DNA from 2 places in the Pseudoalteromonas sp. bablab_jr010 genome. Region 2 is predicted to be linked to the other one. Evidence: predicted binding sites of a transcription regulator. Region 2 holds the regulator's gene; the other holds the start of a gene.
What was found. The regulator LexA, encoded in region 2, represses DNA repair genes until DNA is damaged. The targets are predictions, from matches to a motif close to TACTGTATNNNNATACAGTA.
Positions count from the first base shown of each region.

Region 1: JIG37_RS09285 (YebG family protein) is a predicted target of LexA. The motif match lies at 5,060-5,079, and genes of this name have one in related genera.

Region 1 covers NZ_JACDWV010000087.1:161,214-172,016, forward strand. Annotated here, with positions in the region: gene JIG37_RS09260 (EAL domain-containing protein) at 1-2,128, opposite strand, end outside; gene JIG37_RS09265 (chorismate mutase) at 2,463-3,614, shown strand; gene dsbB (disulfide bond formation protein DsbB) at 3,744-4,262, shown strand; gene JIG37_RS09275 (DUF6170 family protein) at 4,262-4,564, shown strand; gene JIG37_RS09280 (helix-hairpin-helix domain-containing protein) at 4,592-4,885, opposite strand; gene JIG37_RS09285 (YebG family protein) at 5,132-5,434, shown strand; gene putP (sodium/proline symporter PutP) at 5,498-7,009, opposite strand; gene JIG37_RS09295 (HDOD domain-containing protein) at 7,380-8,603, shown strand; gene JIG37_RS09300 (VacJ family lipoprotein) at 8,667-9,398, opposite strand; gene ccmI (c-type cytochrome biogenesis protein CcmI) at 9,408-10,670, opposite strand; gene JIG37_RS09310 (cytochrome c-type biogenesis protein) at 10,671-10,803, opposite strand, start outside.
Region 2 covers NZ_JACDWV010000029.1:72,676-83,478, reverse strand. Annotated here, with positions in the region: gene hmpA (NO-inducible flavohemoprotein) at 1-311, shown strand, start outside; gene JIG37_RS01090 (endonuclease) at 426-1,079, opposite strand; gene JIG37_RS01085 (VOC family protein) at 1,196-1,549, shown strand; gene JIG37_RS01080 (hypothetical protein) at 1,524-2,249, opposite strand; gene JIG37_RS01075 (hypothetical protein) at 2,408-2,788, shown strand; gene JIG37_RS01070 (hotdog fold thioesterase) at 2,796-3,233, opposite strand; gene lexA (transcriptional repressor LexA) at 3,395-4,012, shown strand; gene coxB (cytochrome c oxidase subunit II) at 4,450-5,592, shown strand; gene ctaD (cytochrome c oxidase subunit I) at 5,592-7,187, shown strand; gene JIG37_RS01050 (cytochrome c oxidase assembly protein) at 7,187-7,717, shown strand; gene JIG37_RS01045 (cytochrome c oxidase subunit 3) at 7,755-8,630, shown strand; gene JIG37_RS22915 (DUF2909 domain-containing protein) at 8,530-8,841, opposite strand; gene JIG37_RS01035 (SURF1 family protein) at 8,856-9,605, shown strand; gene JIG37_RS01030 (hypothetical protein) at 9,586-10,080, shown strand; gene JIG37_RS01025 (COX15/CtaA family protein) at 10,101-10,803, shown strand, end outside.

The DNA of each region.
Region 1 (10,803 bases), on a different contig from region 2:
GTAGCTGATCTTCCTCTTGGCTATCAAATGGTGCCATCGTGATACCAATACTGGCACTAATTATCACTTCATTGTTACCTAGTTTGATAGGCTCATTAAGAGTACGTTGAATGGTATTCGCCACTTCCATGGCGTGAGTTTGATGCTCAATACCACTTAACAGGACTGCGAACTCATCACCACCTAAACGTGCAATGGTATCTTCGGTGCGTAAACGCTTTTTCAAACGATTAGCAACTTCAACCAATAACTGATCGCCCGCATCGTGACCTAGCGTATCGTTGATACGTTTAAATTCATCTAAGTCAAAGTAAAATAAAGCAAATGCATAATGACCACGTTCAGCAAGTGCCATAGACTTGCGTAGCTGCATTCTAAAGAAAGTTCGGTTTGCAAGCCCTGTTAATGTATCAAAATAGGCAAGCTGTTCCATTTTTCGCTGACTTTCTTTCACAAACGAAATATCTTGAGCTGAAGCCACGTAACTGGTGATTTCCCCCCCTTCTTCGCGGATTGGAGAAATACTCAATGAAACCCATACAGATTGACGCTCATTACCCTGTAATAAAGTATCTCCTCGCCAATAGTTACGGCTACGTAGGTCGATATCAATATCGTCAACTAAAATCGCCATTTCTTGAGAGATAATATTCATCAATGGTGAGCCAATAAAGTGGCGTTCCTCGAAACCCGTCATCTCAACCATTTTCGGGTTCACGTATTTGATTTCAAAGTCTTGATTAGTGATCACAACGCCTGTACCTGAGAAGGCAACTGCTTTGGATAATCGGTTCGCTGCTTTTTCAGCTATTTCTTTTTCGCTAATGCGCTGATTTAAACCATCGATTAATTTACGAATTTCTATTGCCATGTCTCTAAAAGAGCCATTAAGCGTGCCTATTTCGTCTTTGTTCACTTTAGGAAATTCAGTTTGAAATTGCCCTTTGCCAAAACTAACAACCGCATTTACCAAAGAGTGAATACGACGCAGTACTAATTGATAAAGTGCTTGATGCAATAACAAAGCAACTAAAATAGCGTACAGGATAAACAAGCCAAAGAACTTTACTTTTAGCTCTTCAAGCGCAGAAAGTGCCGACGAGCGCTTTTTATAAATACCAATATACCAATTAAGGTTCTCGACTTTGCGGATATTGATAATATGGGTTTCACCATCTTGTACAAATGAATTTGCAGACTCTGGTAATTTTAAGCGAATGGTTTCAGACACTAATTTTTGTAGATCAGGATTAACAAAATCTTCAGTCAGCAACTTTTTACCTTCACGGCCATATTGCTCAAGCGTTGTTTTATCTAAATCAGGATGAGCTAAGAGCTGACCTTTCGCATCAAAGACTAATAAATGTTGCTCACGATCGCCAATAGGCAGCTGTGCCAATAAGGTTTCAAGAGCAATATCACTACCAGTGACACCAAAAAATTCGTTATCAAGATAGATTGGCACAAGCACGCTTACTACCCACTTATGCCAAATAGTATCGTAATACACCTTTGACCATACAGCTTCTCGGCTCGGGTTTGTTGCAGCTTGTGCGTAATTAAATGTCTCGCCTTTGGTAAAGTCAAAATCGCCCGGTACATTGAGCGCCCAATTAGGTGGAGCAATACGTATAAAGTTATCTTTAGTGATTAAATAAAAATTAAAAAAGTCTTGGATAAGCGTTGGTGAGACAATTTTCCATAGCGATTCAGAATCGTTAATCAGCTGCTTATAAAAATTAGAGTACTGGTCTTGTGGAATAAATGAAGCTGATAAACCATCCTCAGAAGTGCTGCGAATACTGCCATCAACTGCAAACTTTATATCTGCGCTGCGGTTATTTTGTAGATGTGACTCATTATGCAGTAGCTGACTACTAACGACATTGTTAGCTTGCTCTGCAATATTTATTTTGGTGTTAATTAAGCGATTGAATTGACGACTCAAGCGTTCACTCGAATGCTTTAAAAGTTCGTGCTCTTCAAAAACAAGCTGTTTTTCTTCTGATTTAAGCATTAAAGCTGCAGCGCAAATACCTGCAATTAAACAAATAGCAGAGATTAACAGCGACAATTTCATACTTAATGAATTCACCCCAAACCGGGATGGCGGTCGTCGATACACCACAGGACTACCTTATTAATAATTGTTATTATTTATTATGCAAAAACAAATATACCAGATTCATTTTTAGATTTATAAATTTTTTATGAAGATTAATGAAATTTCTGAGGAATCTTTCGCTTTGTCCAAAATAGCATGTTTATGCAGTTGACTTTACATAGAAGTATTTTTACATTAGTCCAATGAAACAAATTATCTCTCGCACTTATTTTTCTTTTTTTAGCTTCTTTAGATAGAGGAGGCTTAACTGTTTGCGAGATAATTTCACCGAATAGCTAAAGCCTCCCTCTTGGGAGGCTTTTTTGTTTGTGCACTGTTTTGGAATGAGGAAACCAACATGAGCATTGATACATTAAATGCGTTACGACACGATATAAATGAAATCGACTCCGACTTACTTGTGTTACTAGCTAAAAGACGCCGTATAAGCCACAGCGTAGTCGAATATAAAATTGCCAATAACAAACCAATTCGTGATGAAGCTCGCGAACAAGCACTTCTGGAAAAACTAATCAGTTATGGTAAGTCATTAGGTCTTGACGCTTACTACATTAATAATGTGTTTCAAACTATTCTTGAAGATTCTGTTTTAAACCAGCAAGCCATGCTGCAAAAGAACCTCAACCCAGAAGCTATGAGCGAAAGCCATCGTGTTGCGTATTTGGGTGGGCAAGGCTCATATAGCCAACTAGCCTGCCATAAATATTTTAGCCGCCGCCCTGGCAAAGTGATTGAAATGGGTTGCTCTAGCTTTGAACAGATCACTGGTAAAGTTGAAAGTGGACAGGCTGATTTTGGCTTACTGCCAATTGAAAACACCAGCTCAGGAAGTATCAATGAAGTATTCGACTTATTACAACACGCACAAGTATCAATTGTAGGTGAAGTAACCCATAGCGTTGAGCACTGTTTATTAGCAATGCCAGGTACTGAGCTATCTCATATCAATAAAATTTTTGCTCATCCACAACCTTTTGCTCAATGTAGCCGTTTCATTCAAGGCCTAGGTGACATTCAACATGAAACCTGTGATTCAACCTTCCACGCATTGCAATCTGCGGTTGAAACAGCAAATAGCGCTGCTATCGGCTCAGCTCAAGCTGGCAAAAATGTTGGTTTAGAAGTAATTAAGTCAGGCCTTGCAAACCAAAGCGAAAACCACAGCCGCTTTATTGTTGTCGCCCGTAAGCCGCTACAAGTATCGAAGCAAATTCCGACCAAAACCAGTTTAATCATGGCGACTAAACAACAAGCAGGTTCATTGGCTGATGCTTTAATGATTTTTAAACATCACCAAATTAACCTAGTAAAACTAGAATCTCGCCCCGTACCAGGAAATCCGTGGGAAGAAGTGTTTTATGTTGACCTCGAAGCAAACCTTGATGACTTACATGTTAAGCAAGCGCTTGAAGAGCTGAAAGAACACACTCAGTACACACGTGTATTAGGCTGTTACCAAAGTGAGTCTTTGCAGGCTGTTAGTGTGTAATAGCCTGCCTAGATATGACTAATGAAAAGGAGTCTGTCGACTCCTTTTTCGTATAATTTCATCTTAGATACTTGCACCCATAGCCCTGTCTAAGCATAATCTTGAAAACAATTTGAAATTGGATCTTTCATGAATTGGTTAGCAGAATTAGCAACTAAAAGAACACCTTGGTTATTACTAGCGTTTATTTCACTCGCATTTGAAGTCACAGCATTGTTTTTTCAATACAACATGGGACTTGAGCCATGCATCATGTGTATTTATCAGCGCACCGCTGTTTTAGGCTTACTTGCAGCAGGTGTGATTGGTGCGATTAACCCAAAAAGTATGGTTGTTCGCTTAGTCGCATTTGCCACTTGGGGTATCTCAGCAATTTGGGGTTACTTTATTGCTAAAGAACACATTGCAATGCAAAACAATACCGACCCGTTTGCATTTAGCTGTGCATTTGAACCTAACTTCCCAAGTTTTATGCCTTTGCATGAATGGATCCCTAGCTTCTTTGCTGCCACAGGTGATTGTGGCAATATCGATTGGCAGTTTGCTTCAATGAGCATGCCGGCATGGATGGAAGTGATTTTTGCAGCATTTTCAGTGGTATTTGTGGCTGTTTTAGTTAGCCGATTAGTGAGCAAAAAGTCGCTATAATGATTTATTTTTTTACTAGCCAAATCCCTACTTTAAAAAACTTTAAAGTAAGGCAACGCCAGCAGATTATTGCTCTTGCTTTAGCTCATTTAAGCCCGAGCAAAAAGATCATTTTATCGGTATGTAAGCTTGCCTTTTTAGCGCCATTATTTTTAGGTTTAGCTTACTTTGAAGGGTGGATGCTTATTCCTTGGTTGTTGTTAGCAGGTTTAAGTTACCCTCTTATCACAACACCTATCGAAAACATGTTCGCGTTAGCGCATTTAGACAAGGCTATCAATGAATTTAAACAGGGCGAATAACGCCCTGTATAGGTGATAACCTGCTATTTATAGAGTAATTTTCCCCTCAAGTTTAGCGAATAGCTTATCACCAATTCCTTTTACTTCTTTTAATTGTTCTAGCGACTTAAACGAGCCTTGCTTGGTGCGATGCTCGACAATCGCTTTCGCTTTTGATTCACCAATACCCGGTAATTGAGTTAACTGCTCAATGCTGGCTTTATTAATACTCAGCTTTTGCATTTTAACTTGTGTTGCTTTGGTTGGTGTTTCGGCTGATACCTGTGTAGCAGGAAGTAATGCAAGAGTAGCGGCAAGTAAAATACTTGATAGTAATTTCATAATTTCCTCCATGACGCCCTTGTTTGGACTGATAGTTAGCGATTACCCAACACTCACTCCATCGCTTGTGTTTAACTTTGGGTAACATTTTAAATAAAGCTAATACACAAAGTATTGTCAAATTTACTAAATAAAAATTTTCTCAAGTTACTTGCAAAATAAGGCTCGAAGCATTACTGTATATAAAAACAGTAATCTTAGCAGCGATTTTACGCTGCAATGCCAGGCTTAAATGCAGGAGAAATCATGGCTGTTGTTGTTAAATATGTTGTAGAAAGAAACGGAGTCGAGCGCATGACGTTTACTACTAAGAAAGAAGCTGATGCGTATGACAAAATGCTCGACATTGCTGAGTCATTAGAACTTATGCTTGAAAAAGTTGATGTACCATTAAGCGAGCAACAAATTGAGTCACTGGCGCTTGAAATGGCAAAAGAAAAAGACCAATTTATGGCGGTACTTAAAGGTGCAAAAGACGCGCCAGCTAAACCTAAAAAAGCAAAGTCAGACGATAACGTTGCTGATATAAAAGAAAAAGCGGCAAGCTAAACGCAAATTTAGATCATAAAAAAAGGGCAACATCCGTTGCCCTTTTTTGTGTTTAATCAAAAACTACAATGACGATTCAACTTCATCAAATAAGTCTGTAATTTCTTTTTTCGGCTCAGCCGTCATAAGGCTAACAACAACTATGGCTATTGTTGATAAAATAAAGCCAGGGACAATCTCATAAATGATTGCACTTAGTGCTTGGCCATCAATAGTAATTGGCGCGTATATCCAAAACAGCACTGTTGCTGCACCAACAACCATGCCACTAATAGCCCCTTGTAAGTTCATGCGTTTCCAGTAAAGGCTCAGTAGCACCAGTGGACCAAATGCTGCACCGAAACCAGCCCATGCATTACTTACTAAGTCTAAAATAGAGCTATTACGGTCATAAGCTAGGTAAATAGCAAATAAGGCAACTAAGATAACACTAATACGACCAACTAAAACCAGCTCTTTTTGAGATGCACTACGGTTTAAGTAAATTTTGTAGAAATCTTCAGTTAGAGAGCTTGAACACACTAACAACTGTGAAGAGATAGTACTCATAATTGCCGCTAAAATTGCTGCCAATAAGAAACCGGCAATTAAAGGATGGAAGATAAGCTCAGACAACACTAAGAAAATAGTTTCTTTATCATCAATAGGCATTTGGTTTTCAAGCATATAAGCAGCACCAAATAGACCAGTTAGCACAGCACCAATTGCTGATAGCGTCATCCACGACATACCCACACGACGCATGGTTGGCATATCTTTCACTGAACGTACAGACATAAAACGCACAATAATATGTGGCTGACCAAAATAACCAAGGCCCCATGCCATTGCTGAAATAATCGCTATAGTCGAACCACCTGCAAACCAATCCATCATATTAAGTGCATGAATTTCAGATTCTTTTGGTGAGCTTAATAATAAGTCATAGCGTGCATTGGCAAGTGTATCCATAACTGGCTGATCAAGCATGGTAAACGTCGCAATTGGCACAGCCAGCAGCGAGATAAACATGATACAACCTTGCACAAAGTCAGTCAGGCTCACGGCTAAGAAGCCACCAAACAAGGTATATAACACGACGACACCTGTTGTGATGTATAGACCCATTTCGTAGCTCATATTAAATGAGTTTTCGAACAACTTACCACCTGCAACAACACCTGATGAGGTATATAAAGTAAAGAAAACAATGATAACAATCGCAGAGATAACACGCAGAATATTCTTATTATCATCAAAGCGGTTTGCAAAGTAATCAGGAATGGTGATTGAGTCATTCGCCTTTTCTGTGTAAACACGCAAGCGAGGCGCGACTAAGAAGTAGTTAGCCCAAGCACCGAGTACTAGACCAATGGCAATCCAAACCTTACTTAAACCAAACAAGTACATTGCACCTGGTAGGCCCATTAGCAGCCAACCACTCATGTCAGATGCGCCAGCTGAAAGCGCAGCAACACTTGGTGATAAATTACGACCACCTAGCATATAGCCTGATACATCGTCGGTAGATTGCTGATAAGCATATAGCCCAATCCCCAACATGACGATGAAGTACAATGCTAACGAAATTATCATTCCTGTTTCCAAATTAGCCTCCAAAAGTTGTTTAATGTTGGCTTTTAATCCGAATAATGACTCGCAAGTTATTTAATTTAAAGACATTATTGGGGTAAAAACCTATATCACCCACGACTATATCATGCTTACCCCCCTTAACTCCAATCAAGCAGATAAATGACAAAGCTCAATTTTTCAACTTTTATCTAACATTTTTCTTATATTTAATCGCAAGTTATAGAATTTATCTGCAAATTATCCTAGTCTTTAATTCTTAATAAAATAATAACTTTTCCTCGCAAATGAACATTTAGCTAATGCTATTTCAGGCACAATGCAATATATTGCGAGAAGTAAATGAATTAACAGATGTGGACATGTTTGGACTATGTATTTTTACGCTGCACGCCAACCTATTTTAGACAGGGATAAAAAACTAATTGGCTACGAGCTTTTATTTCGAGATGGCGTAGACAACGTTTTTCCTGATATTGATGGCGATGAAGCAACGTCACGACTTATTGAAGGCAGCCAATTTAATTTTGGTTTAGAGGATTTAACGGATAACAAACCTGCTTATATCAACTTTACTCTAGAAACCTTGCAAAAGGGTTATCCACTTTTACTTGGTAAAGAGCAGGTGGTAGTAGAGATATTAGAAACAATCCAACCAGGTAAACGCTTACTGGCATTAGTTAAAGATCTAAAAGAAAAAGGCTATATACTTGCACTTGATGATTACATTCACCAACCTGTATGGCGACACTTTTATCCTTACATCGATATTATTAAGATTGACTTTCTAACTTGTGATGTAGACTCAATAAAAGCGATCATCGAGGCTATTAAGCCGTATCCACACATAAAGTTGCTTGCTGAGAAAGTTGAAACATACGAAAAGTATCAGCTTGCCCTAGAAATGGGCTTTAGCTACTTCCAAGGGTTTTTCTTTTCAAAACCTGAGATGGTACAAAGCAAAACTTTGCCGCCATCAGAGATGGCTCTTGCCGAGCTTCTATATGAAACATCGAGTATTGATCTAAACCTCAGAAAAATCACTGAGGTGTTTGAACGTGACGTTAACTTATCTTATAAGTTGCTACGCTACTCAAACTCAGCGGCCTTTAAACGTCGCGCTGAAATCAGCACAATTAAACAAGCGCTTATTGTATTAGGAAGTGAAGAAATTAAACGTTTCTTATCACTTTTATTTGCAGCGCAAGTCGCAGCAGATAAGCCAGCCGAACTAATTCGCCTTTCATTGACCCGTGCTCGGTTTGCTGAATTATTGGCAATCAGCCACGGCAAAATGCGAGATACTGGTATGGCATTTTTAACGGGTATGATGTCGTTAATGGATGCAATCCTCGACGAAGATATGCCAAGTGTAATGAACAAGTTACCGCTGACTATTGAAATTAAAGATGCGCTACTCAAAGATGAAGGCTTATTAGCAACGTATTTAAAGCTGGTAAAATTTTATGAGCAAGCAAATTGGGAAAAAGCGAAAGAAATCCAACAACAACTTGGACTTAAACCTGAAGAAGTACCGGACGCTTACCATGATGCATTAAGTTGGTCTAATGACCAAATGAGTGTATTTGGGGACTGATGAATACCCATCCCTTAACGATATAAAAATGCCAGCAATTGCTGGCATTTTTATTTAACACTTTTAAAGATTTTCTAAGAAGTCTTCGTCAAAGTCATCTGGTTCTTTTTCTAGTGGCGGATTACCATCATGTAGCTCATATAATTGACGCTGGAAGTAGATATCCTTCATGAAGATATAAGGGTCTAGCGACTCATTTAATAGGCTCTCTTGTGGCATTAATGAAGCACGGGCTTCAACCGCTTTAAGTGCAAACACTAATATTGTTTGAGGTGTTGTTAGTGTTATTTCAGGTAATACGAAATTATCAACAACATCACCAGTTAAGTTTCGTGCGGTACTTGGTCCCATACCAGGGATCATCAAGTAAGCACCATCACCCACTCCCCATACACCAAGAGTTTGGCCAAAATCTTCATCGACAATTTCTAAGCCCAGCGATGAAGCAACATCAAAAAAACCGAGTAGACCTACTGTAGAGTTCACTAAAAAGCGCGCTAAGCTAATACCCATATTACCAGGCTTACCCTGCAGACCAGCATTGACCATATCCGTTGGTGCGGTGATGTTATCGGTAAAATTAACAATGCTACGTCTTACCGGTGTTGGCGTTACTGTAACGTAGCCAACAGCTGCTGGGCGAAGAATATAGGCGTCAAGCACGTCCATATTAAAATCATACATAGGACGGTTAAACGACTGTAACGGATCTCGCTCATCCGCTTTTTCTTCGGGTATTTGTGCGCATCCTGCAAGCACTACAAAAAAGATAAAAAATATACTGTGCCTAAACATCGGCTATCCTTACGGTATTAACTCATTAATTAGCAACGCGTACTCTTTAACGTTCGCACGTTCTAAAATACCCGACTTGCCTTCCAACTCGCCGCTAGAAGTTACCACAGTTGCATCTTTTGATAAACGCGCAGTTAAAATAATTTTATCGACACTTGATAAATTCAGACCTTCAACCATTGCATTCGAATCACTCAATGTCACTGTTAGCGGAAAGCTGTATTCCGTCATTTTTACCACGGCTAATGGCATCTGTGGGCCACTGGCTGCTTTTGCAAAAACAAACAAGGTGCCGTTTTGTGGCTGCGAATCTGCTAGAGCTGAGTCTAAATCAACTGTGATGCTAATTTCACTGTGTGAAGCTTTTGCAATTTCTGTATTTGTAACTTGCTGCTGATTATTTAAGTGAGCATCAATTTCAGCAATACGCTCTGCAATCATGCTATAACGCGGATCATTTTGCTGCATACTTGCAAGCAGTACTTCAAACGCAGTTTTAGCTTGCAGCCAATCCTTGCGCTCATAAGCAATCAGAGCTAACAATGAGATTGCATCAATATTAGTCGGCTCTGCTTTTAACACTCTCGATAACATCGTTGCTGCACGTGACATATTCGCATCACTGCCTTCCATTAGCAGAACTTGCGAGTAGCTGATCAGCACTTGCTTGTTATCCGGGTTCATTTTTAGCACTTTATCAAATGACTGCATCGCCATATCAAATTCATTTAATGACATCGCAACACGACCTAGCAGCATCCACGCCACTTCATCATCACCACTTTGATCAAGCTTGGTACGCAATGCTAAAGCAAATGCTTGCAACTCATTCGGTGTCAATGGCTCACCATCTTGCATTACGGCACGTTCACCATACGACTTAAGGTTTGCCATCGCGTCATGCCAGCCTTTTATTTGCTGCTGACTACCCGTGTAACCGTAAAAGATAGCCGTTAAAACAATTAAAAAGCCAGCGCCAGTAAGGGCAAAAATACGGTTGTTACCTTTACTATTTAGCGCTTTTTCTGGAGACAGCTCATTGAGCAAACGACGTTTTTGTTCGATAACTGATTCGTCGTGCATTTGTGCATCAATACGTTGGTTATCTAAGTCTGTTTTAAGCTCATCTAAACGTTGATGATAAATTCGGATTAACTCCGAGTTTGCATTGTGATCAAGGCGTTGAATACGTTCGCGTTTAAAAAAAGGAACGACAACAAATAGCAATGCAACCAGCGTGAGTAAAACAAAAGAAGCCCACATTAATGCCATCTAGCTTTGCTCCTGACGTTGATTTTGTTCAATTAACTTTGCAAGTAGTGCCTCGTCTTGCTCTGTCCATGTTTGTTTTACCGATGCCTTACGTTGGCGTAAAACAATAAACCCAAAGCCAAGTACCACAATC
Region 2 (10,803 bases):
ACCAGTCAATCCATTATCTACATGCTTGCGACAGTGAGACGCAGTTTGCCTTTAAAGAGTATTTAATACAGCAACAACAAGCGCACGCTTCATTACATTGTGTTACCTGGTTTAAAGATGGCAAGGGGGGCGATTTTGCGGGCTTGATGGATGTAAACCACATCGCTGACAGCTTACCAATTAGTAAAGGTGACTTTTACCTGTGTGGCCCTATCGCCTTTATGGCAATGATCAAAGAGCAGCTGCTAAGTATTGGGGTTGCAAGTGAACGCATTCACTACGAGGTGTTTGGCCCTCACCAAAGCTTATGATGTAAAAGGCGTAGCTGAAGCTGCGCCTTTTTTGTTAGTTAACTTCGCGCTCTAGATCAGGAAGTGAAATACGGAGCTCTTTTTGTACTTTAGAAGCCCATAAGAATTTCACTATTAGAGTAACTTACGATTGCTAATTTCAGCTATTTCAAGCTTTTGCCACGATTCAAATAGCTTGCGTTGTTTGTCTGATATTTTTAAGCCATAGGTTCTTTGCATATAAAAATAGGTATCGGCTATTTGCTTTCTTGCATAAATGGGTGGCTCAAATACGCGCTGCTTAAAGTCGATTTTTACAGGGCATGCTCCGTAACTTGCACTTGATGTTGACACCATGCCGTAGCGAAAGTTTGAACGGTCAGCATTGATCTCGCCTATAGCAGGGGCAAGGTTATTAATGTCGGCTTCCATTTGACGGAATTTCGCACTGACCTTTTTACAGTTTTTACGACCGCCATCTTGCCAGCATTGTAATTGATGACCAAACTCCCAGGCAGGCACAATGTGCTCCCACTCTATTCTTTTTGCGCGGGCATTCTCTTTTCCTGAGCGGGTGACAGGGTTTCTAGGAATATAACCACACGCATCAGGATCTGGCACAAGTTTTTTACCTTGGCGCTTTATGTCGCAGCCACAATATAAGCTTTTACTGTTGCTTGGTAGATTCTTAATTAAATGCTTTTTGGCACTGTAAAAGCTCGAAAATTCTTTAGCGGATATAGGAAAAGTGAAAATAAAACACAGGGCTAAGTATAGAAATAAACGCATATCCATCACATCAGTGAACTACAGGAAGCGCTATTTTAGAGCGACTATTCTAAAAATGAAAAGTTTTTCAACTCAGCTATAGTTGTTAGGCCGTTTTAATTAAAGGAATTACAACTATGTTATTAGGTGCCTTCTCAGTGAGTTTAAATGTCAAAGATATTCGTGCTTCAAAGCAGTTTTATGAAAAGCTAGGTTTCAACGAGTTTGCTGGGGAGATAGAACAGCATTGGCTAATTATGAAAAACGGTGAACATTTAATTGGTTTGTTTCAAGGTATGTTCGACAAAACCATGCTGACCTTTAACCCAGGGTGGGATCAAAATGCTGAAGCTTTGGATGAATTTGCAACCTTTGAGCAATTAGCTGCACAATTTCAGCAACAAGGATTAGAAATACAAAAGGCCGGTGACGCGAGTTTTATTATCACCGACCCAGATGGCAATCCTATTTTGATTGACCAACACGTGTAGCTGGCTTTTTACGTTTAATTCGAACGTTTTGTAGTAACAAGAGAACTCCTGTAATACAAAATAGTACGCTGGTGGCCGAGAAGCTGATGAGTAGTGGATTGTTAAAGTTCTCACGCTCATCATAATCCATAATGTGTAGCATCCAGAAAAAGTCGAAAATGCGCCACAGGGTGCTGCGCACAGTAATAAGGTTACCGGTTTGGCTATCTAAATATAAGGTTGTTGATCGCCAATCATCGAAGCTAATTTGCCAAACATTGGCTTTGTGACCGACTTCTCTAGGCCCTTTTGTTAATAACTGCGCTTGCGTTATTTTTGCGTCAATAAGCAGGTGAGCTTGCGCATTTTCAATGATTTGCGCTTTACTCGGTGCAGGCATTTTAGCACCTGTTCTGCCATCAAAAGTAAACGTACCGCTAGAGGATGTAACTTCTATAATCGGGGTATTTAAAAAATGGCTATATTTAATACCTTCAATTTGCTCAAATTGCGCTGTTATCTTATCAACAGATGCTAAGTAGTCTGACAATAAAAATGGGCTACTTAAACTGCGATTAGCCAAATGTTTGCCATGCACTTTTTCAAGTGGTAATGAGCTCATTACCAGCCCACCTAAGAGCCAAAAAAAGATCTGTAAAGCAAGTAAGTAGCCAAGCCATTTATGCCCTTTACGAGCATACTTAAACAGGCGTTTATTCATTATTACCCCGTTATTATTGTTATGTGGGCGCTATTTTAAGTTGTTTAGCTAGATTGCCAATGCGGCATAATGTCGCATTAACTGTATTCTAGATTTGGTATATATACAAAACTGAGTTAAAGTTTCAGTCGATATCAACAGAGGGTAAAAACGAGAGTATGTCGGAAATTCAATTTTTAAATGTAGATCTGGAGCTTGAATCAAAGCACGATATTAGTGCGCTTGTTGCTGATTTGAAGAAAAACGCCATGGTTTTACATTATGACCAAGATGAATACCGCCAACTAGCACGTATTGAAGCAACCGCAGATATCAGCTCTCCAGATAAAGCCATTAACCAGCTTTGCGAGCTTATTGAGTCTTGCTCGCGCAATGCATTAAAACAGTGGTTATCGTGCTCAAAGCGTACATTTGATATAGGCTTTGAATCAGGTAATTCGCCTAAATGCTTTAACCAACCCCTGCATGCCGACACCTTGTTACGTATCTCAGCAATTGGTGCAGGGATTGAAATTACTATTTATCCTATTGAAAAATAGCCAGAATTTATCGCTCTACAACAGCTGCGGTCATTCTTGATACGCAGCAAAGCTCTCCTGCGGCATTGGTAATTTTAATATCCCAAACAGATGTTCGCTTACCTAAATGCAGCGGTCTTGCTGTTGCTGTTAACGTTCCTTTGCGTGACGCTTTCATGTGGTTGGCATTAATTTCTTGGCCAACAGCATAGAACTTATTGAAATCAACCACGAAATTGGCTGCATAGCTTGCCACTGTCTCTGCTAATACAACGTTTGCTCCGCCATGAACCATACCCATAGGGTTATGATGCTCAGGAATAGCAGGCATAGTTGCCATTAAATAATCATCACCAATTTCAGTCACCTCAATGCCCATAGTTTTCATTAAAGTGCCTTGACCGGTGATCCCTTGTTCTAGCTCTTTGCAAAGCTCTAACGTGATTGGGTGGTGCCAAATACTCATTGTGTTTCCTTAGCCTGCTAATTAAAGCTAATACCTTATGGCATCTTTCGGTGTGGTTCAATGTTAGTTTTGTAGCAATATGATGGGGTTAATTTAAATTTGCGATTTTCAAATAACTGTATATACTCACAGTTAAATGTACTGTATGGAAAACCAGTTGTATGCGCCCATTAACTAAACGCCAATCGCAAATTTTAGAACTAATTAAAGTCTTTATTAAAGATACAGGCATGCCACCTACGCGTGCTGAAATAGCTCAAACATTAGGTTTTAAAAGTGCCAACGCTGCTGAAGAACACCTAAAAGCACTGGCTAAAAAAGGCATGATCAAAATGAAGCCTGGGGCGAGTCGCGGTATTCAGTTAATTGAAGAAGATGAGCCAGAGCAACTAGGCTTACCTTTAATTGGCCGTGTTGCAGCTGGTGAACCTATTTTGGCGCAAGAGCATGTTGAAAGCCACTGCCAAGTTGATCCTTCATTATTTAAACCTGCAGCCGATTTCTTACTGCGTGTAAATGGTATGAGTATGAAAGACATTGGTATTATGGATGGCGATTTGCTTGCAGTACACAGAACACAAGTTGCTGAAAACGGGCAAGTAGTTGTAGCTCGAGTCGATGAAGATGTAACAGTTAAGCGTCTAGAAAAAGCGGGTCGCAAAGTACTTTTACACGCTGAGAACGAAGAGTTTTCGCCTATTGAGGTTGACCTTGAGCATGAGTCGTTCAACATCGAGGGGTTAGCGGTAGGTGTTATTCGTAACGCTGACTGGATGTAACTGTTCCCAATTTGGTGCATCAAATTGACTCAATTTGGTGCGCCGCTGAAATTTTACTACTTAATTAGGATTTGTGAATCCTTACTCTTCATTTAAAGCCTTATATGGCGCAGTTTTCCTCTCTTTTTATATTTCGTTTTTACTCCTAAACATTAAATAACGCGCTGATTATAGTTGTTATTTCTGCACCAAAATAAACATTTATTATCATTAAAACTTGCTTATTGGTCATTTTTTAACTAATTGGTTAATACACTGTATTAACACCTAATTAATAAAAAGACACAAAAATGTGCGAGGTGTTAGTCATGGGGTCGGTATCATAAGTGGGTCAAAATGATACGTAGTCGCTCTGAACAATAAGAAAAACGAATGGGCACCTTGCTGTATCGCCTTTTCGCTTTGCGTCTTGCAATAGCATCTAAAGGAGCCGTCACATGGGTAAACTGCGTTACGCCTTGTGGCTTATATTGTTTGCACTTCCTGAGCTTGCATTGGCAAATAGCCAATACAATATGCGTAAAGGGGTGACCGATATAAGTAATAATGTTTATGAGTTACACATGACGATATTTATTATCTGCTGTGTAATCGGCATCATCGTATTTGCGGTGATGTTTTGGGCTTTAATACACCACCGTAAATCCAAAGGGGCCAAGCCTGCCCAATTTCATGAAAGTACAAAAGTTGAAATACTTTGGACTGCCATTCCATTTGTCATCTTAATCGCCATGGCTGTGCCTGCCACAAAAACCTTAATTGCCATGGAAGATGCCTCTAAAGCCGATATCACCATTAAAGTGACGGGCTCACAATGGAAGTGGCATTATGAGTACATGGGTGAAGACATTGCTTATTACTCGATTCTATCTACACCAAAAGACCAAATAGACAACAAAGCAGAGAAAACTGAGCATTATTTGCTTGAAGTAGATAAACCGCTAGTACTTCCTATCAATAAAAAAGTTCGCTTTTTAATGACTTCAGACGATGTAATTCATTCATGGTGGGTGCCTGATTTTGCGGTTAAAAAGGATGCAAATCCTGGGTTTATCAATGAAGCGTGGACACGTATTAACGAGCCAGGCGTGTACCGTGGCCAATGTGCTGAGTTATGCGGTAAAGATCATGGCTTTATGCCTGTTGTGGTGAAAGCCTTACCTGAAGATGAATTTGCTAATTGGCTTGCAGATGCTAAGCAAGAAAAAGCCAATGCGGCCGCAGCGGATGCTGCTTTGCTTGATCAAACATTACCGAAAGAAGAGCTTATGACCTTGGGTGAGCAAGTCTACATGGCTAGTTGTGCTGCATGCCACCAACCTACCGGTATGGGCCTACCTGGCGTATTTCCAGCACTTAAAGGCAGCCCGATTGTATTAGGTGATGTAAAAGATCACATAGATATTGTGTTACACGGTAAGCCTGGCACAGCAATGCAAGCGTTTGATAAACAGCTTTCAATTAAGCAACTTGCTGCGGTTATTACTTATAAGCGAAACGCGTGGGGTAATGACACCGGCGATGTTATCCAACCGAGTCAAATTCAAGCCGCGATTGATGCAGCAGCGGAGGCGAACTAATGAGTAACGTTATTAACGAGCAAGCAACTGGGCATGCGCATCACGACCATCATTACCCAGCTAAAGGTTTTAAGCGTTGGCTTTACACCACCAATCATAAAGACATCGGGAGTTTATACCTGATTTTTTCACTCACCATGTTTTTAATTGGTGGAGCAATGGCAATGGTGATCCGCGCTGAACTGTTTCAGCCTGGATTACAGTTAGTCGATCCGCACTTTTTTAATCAAATGACTACCGTACATGGCTTGATCATGGTGTTTGGTGCCGTTATGCCCGCGTTCACTGGGCTTGCAAACTGGATGGTACCTATGATGATAGGCGCACCGGATATGGCCTTACCACGTATGAATAACTGGAGCTTTTGGATATTGCCTTTCGCATTTTTAATCCTCTTAGCTTCGTTACTCATGCCGGGTGGCGGTCCTGCGTTTGGTTGGACTTTCTATGCACCACTCTCCACCACTTACAGTAACGACAACACCGCACTGTTTGTATTTGCTGTACATATCATGGGTATCAGCTCAATTATGGGGGCGATTAACGTTATCGTGACCATCGTCAACCTAAGAGCGCCGGGTATGACGTGGATGAAGCTACCGCTATTTGTTTGGACATGGTTAATCACTGCATTTTTGTTAATTGCTGTTATGCCTGTTTTAGCAGGGGCGGTCACTATGGTGTTGACCGATAAATACTTTGCAACCAGCTTTTTTGATGCAGCCGGTGGGGGCGACCCTGTGATGTTCCAGCACATTTTCTGGTTCTTCGGTCACCCTGAAGTGTACATCATGATTTTACCAGCCTTTGGCATTATATCGACTATCGTACCTACCTTCTCGCGCAAAAAGCTATTTGGCTACGCGTCTATGGTGTATGCAACTTCATCGATTGCGCTGCTAAGTTTTATCGTTTGGGCACACCATATGTTTACCACTGGGATGCCTGTGGCAGGCGAGTTGTTTTTCATGTACGCCACCATGCTCATTTCGGTGCCAACGGGCGTTAAAGTGTTTAACTGGGTGGCCACCATGTGGCGCGGTTCAATTAGCTTCGAAATTCCGATGATGTTTGCCATCGCCTTTATTGTGTTATTCACCTTAGGTGGTTTCTCTGGCTTGATGCTTGCGATTACACCGGCAGATTTTCAATATCATGATACCTATTTTGTGGTGGCACACTTCCATTATGTGCTTGTGACAGGAGCTGTGTTCTCAATTATGGCGGGGGCCTACTACTGGTTACCGAAATGGACCGGCAACATGTATAACGAAACGCTGGCGAAATGGCATTTTTGGTTATCGCTAATCAGTGTCAACGTGTTGTTCTTCCCTATGCACTTTGTTGGCCTTGCCGGTATGCCGCGTCGTATTCCTGACTATGCACTGCAATTCGCTGACTTTAACGCCATTATCAGTATTGGTGGTTTTGCATTTGGCTTATCGCAACTGTTGTTTGTGTTGGTGGTATTTAAATGTGCCAGAGGGGGCGAAAAAGCGCCTGCCAAAGTATGGGATGGAGCTGAAGGTTTAGAGTGGGAAGTCGATTCTCCAGCACCTTATCATACCTTTGAAACACCGCCGGAGATTAAGTAATGAACCATGCACCTTTGCTAAAAAAACTGCTGATTACATGCTTGCTCATGTTTGCTTTTGCTTTTGCAATGGTGCCGCTTTACGACGTGTTTTGCGACGTTACAGGGTTGAATGGTAAGCCATCATTAGAAAAAGCGAGCGCGAGTGAATCAATAAATACACAGCGTCAAGTTGATGTCAGCTTTACCACTCACGCTCAAAGCGGCGCGCCATTTAAGGTGCAGTCTGAGCAATACAGTGTGGCAGTACAACCTGGTGCCATGCGTGAAGTTAAATTCTCAGCGAAAAACACCAGTAATGAAGACAAAGTCATGCAAGCAATTCCATCAGTATCACCGGGTAAAGCGGCAAAGTACTTACATAAAATCGCCTGTTTTTGCTTTGATCAGCAGCCAATGAAAGCCGGTGAAGAAATGGAGTTTACCTTGTTGTTTTATGTTGATACTGAGTTACCCGACGATGTTGAGGAACTGACGTTGTCGTATACCGTGTTTGATATTAGCGGGCATGTTGTGGCTAAAAACGATTAAAAGCCGCCAAGCTAATTGCTAATTGGGAGCAAACAAAATGAATCAAAATTATGAAAAATACTATGTTCCAGCCGAGAGTCCTTGGCCAATAGTTGGCGCCATCGCGATGTTTTTAATTGCTGTTGGTGCTGGTTTAACAGTGATGCAAGTAAGTGGTGAGAGCAGTAGTGGCCAGTATGTGTTGTATCTAGGCATTGCCATATTAATCTATATGGTTTTTAGCTGGTTTAAAAACGTTATTGAAGAGTCTCATAAAGGGCTTTATTCAGCGCAAATGGATCGTTCATTCAAACAAGGTATGGGCTGGTTTATCTTCTCTGAAGTTATGTTCTTTATGGCATTTTTTGGCGCACTATTTTACGCCCGTATGATTTCGGTGCCTTGGCTTGGTGGCGCAAGTAATAATGCTATGACCAATGAAGTACTCTGGCCAACCTTTGAAGCCGTATGGCCGCTATTAACTACGCCAGCGGGCGAGACCACACAAGCTATGGGCTGGCAAGGTCTACCATTGATCAACACGCTTATTCTACTTACCTCGTCGGTCACAATTCACTTTGCTCATGTTGCTATTGAAAACAATAAGCGCGGCGCCCTGAAGGTGTTTTTATCTTTAACCGTGCTATTAGGTGTGATTTTCCTTGGCTTACAAGTTTATGAGTATATGCATGCTTATCAAGATCTAGGTTTGACCTTAGATGCGGGCGTTTATGGGAATACCTTTTTCTTGTTAACGGGCTTTCACGGTATGCACGTGACACTTGGAACCATTATTTTATTTGTAGTGCTACTAAGAATTTTTAAAGGCCACTTCACGAGTGAAAAGCACTTTGCCTTTCAAGCAGCTGCTTGGTATTGGCACTTTGTTGATGTGGTGTGGTTGTGTTTATTTGTATTTGTGTACGTGCTGTAGCTTTGTGAAGCGGCGACGGGTTGGTGTGAATAAAGCCTAATTTCATTGCGGCAATGATGAGCACCAGCACAATACCTGAAAACAGCACTCGACGACCTAAATAATGCGACATGGGTTTCGAGTGCTCTTTTGCTGACATCATCACAAACAGCGCTCTAAACAGGTTGAACAGAATATAAAGTAATAACAAAACAATAATGATTTTAATCATATTAGGTATTCCAAATGCAGTTAATTTTATGGCGCAAACAAAAGCTTAGCTCAATTATCGCAATTTGCGTTGTGATACTTGCAGTGCTTATTTGTTTACGACTCAGCGTTTGGCAATACCAGCGAGGCGAGCAAAAACAGCAGCAACTAAGTCAGTTAGCCGTTTCGAAAGAGCAAGGAGTTTTGAGCTGGCAAGAGCTGCAAAATTTACCTAGAGAGCTGAACAAAACGGGCTTGCAAGTCAAAGTCTCTGGCGAGGTAAATAAACAACAGTACTGGCTGCTTGATAATCAAATTTATCAGGGGCAAGTGGGCTATGACTTACTAGTAGCTATGACAATTACCGGCGAAACCGCGCCTATAATCGTTAACTTTGGTTGGCTAAAAGCTCCTGTAAACCGCAACCTGTTACCAACCGTTGAGTGGCCAGAATCAACAAGGTTTTCGGCCACAGTGCAATTGAAACAAGGCAACTTACAAGGCTTCACACTTGCCGATGAGATTGGTGCAGAACAAGGCTGGCCTAAGCGTATTCAAGGCATCGATTTAACAATTTTTAGTACTCAATTAGCAAAGCCCTTACAAGACTTTATTGGTTATCGTAATGAAGCAGATGGTATTGCAACCCCGCATTACCAGAGTGTCGTGATGGGGCCAGATAAACATTACGCCTATGCCGTGCAGTGGTTATTAATCGGCTTAGCGTGTGTAGTTATTGCTTTTTTTGCGATGAGAAGGAGAGGTTATGAAAATAAACCCGCTTAGTTTGTTCGTTTTGTGCTGTTTTGTGCCGTTGGCACTTGCATATGCAGCATTAAAGCTTGAGTGGTTACCGAGTGGTTCGAGTAATCATGGTGAGCTTTTAAGTGAAGAAGTGAAGCTAGTTGATTGGCAACAAGGCGAACCTAAACAATGGACTATTGCGCTTAATTATCCAAAAGAGTGCACTGATGTTTGTGCAAGCCAATTAGCCAGTCTAGATAACCTATATGTCGCTTTAGGTAAAAATCAGCAAAAAGTGGATGTGGCGGTACTGACAAATCAACAGCAGGTATCGGCAAATTGGCGTCAATTAGCAGTAAGTCCTGCACTCAAAGCGGGAGACCTATATTTAGTTGATCACATGGGCTTAGTGGTTTTGCATTACCCCTACACGGCTGAGCCAGAACAAAACAGACTGATTCAAAAAGGCTTACTTAAAGACTTAAAGAAACTACTTAACTATGCGCGTTCAAGTTAAACCTCATTAAGGGGATAAAGATGTATAAAAATTATAAATATTTAGTCTTAATTACGGTTTTCTTCTCTATCTTAGTTGTTGGGCTTGGTGCTTATACACGGCTGAGTGATGCTGGGCTTGGCTGTCCTGACTGGCCTGGGTGCTATGGATTTTTAACCGTGCCAAAACATGAAACTGCTCTGTTACATGTTGAGCAAAACTACCCTGATATGATGTTTGAGGCTGCAAAAGCATGGAAAGAAATGATCCACCGCTATTTTGCCGGTGCCCTTGGCCTATTAATTTTAGCTTTGTTTGTTTTTGCATTTTTAAAACGTCAATATCCAAATATGCCGGTTAAGCTGCCATTAGCACTATTATTACTGGTGGTATTCCAAGCCGTATTGGGCATGTGGACTGTCACTATGAACCTACAACCTTTAGTTGTAATGGGGCATTTGCTCGGCGGTTTTAGTATTTTGTCGTTGCTGTTTTTATTGTATCTACGTTTAAAGACCGAACCTGTTGCTAGCAGTGATAGCGGCGCAAAGCCATATTACCGGTTAGCGCTGGTGGGCTTGGTGGTGCTTATACTGCAAATTGCATTGGGTGGCTGGCTTGCGGCGAATTATGCAGCTCCACATTGCAATGGCTTACCGCTGTGTAGCTACGGACAACCGTTTTCTTTGAAGAGCGTTTTTCAATTACCGCTCGAGCACAGTACCTATGAATATGGTGTGCTAT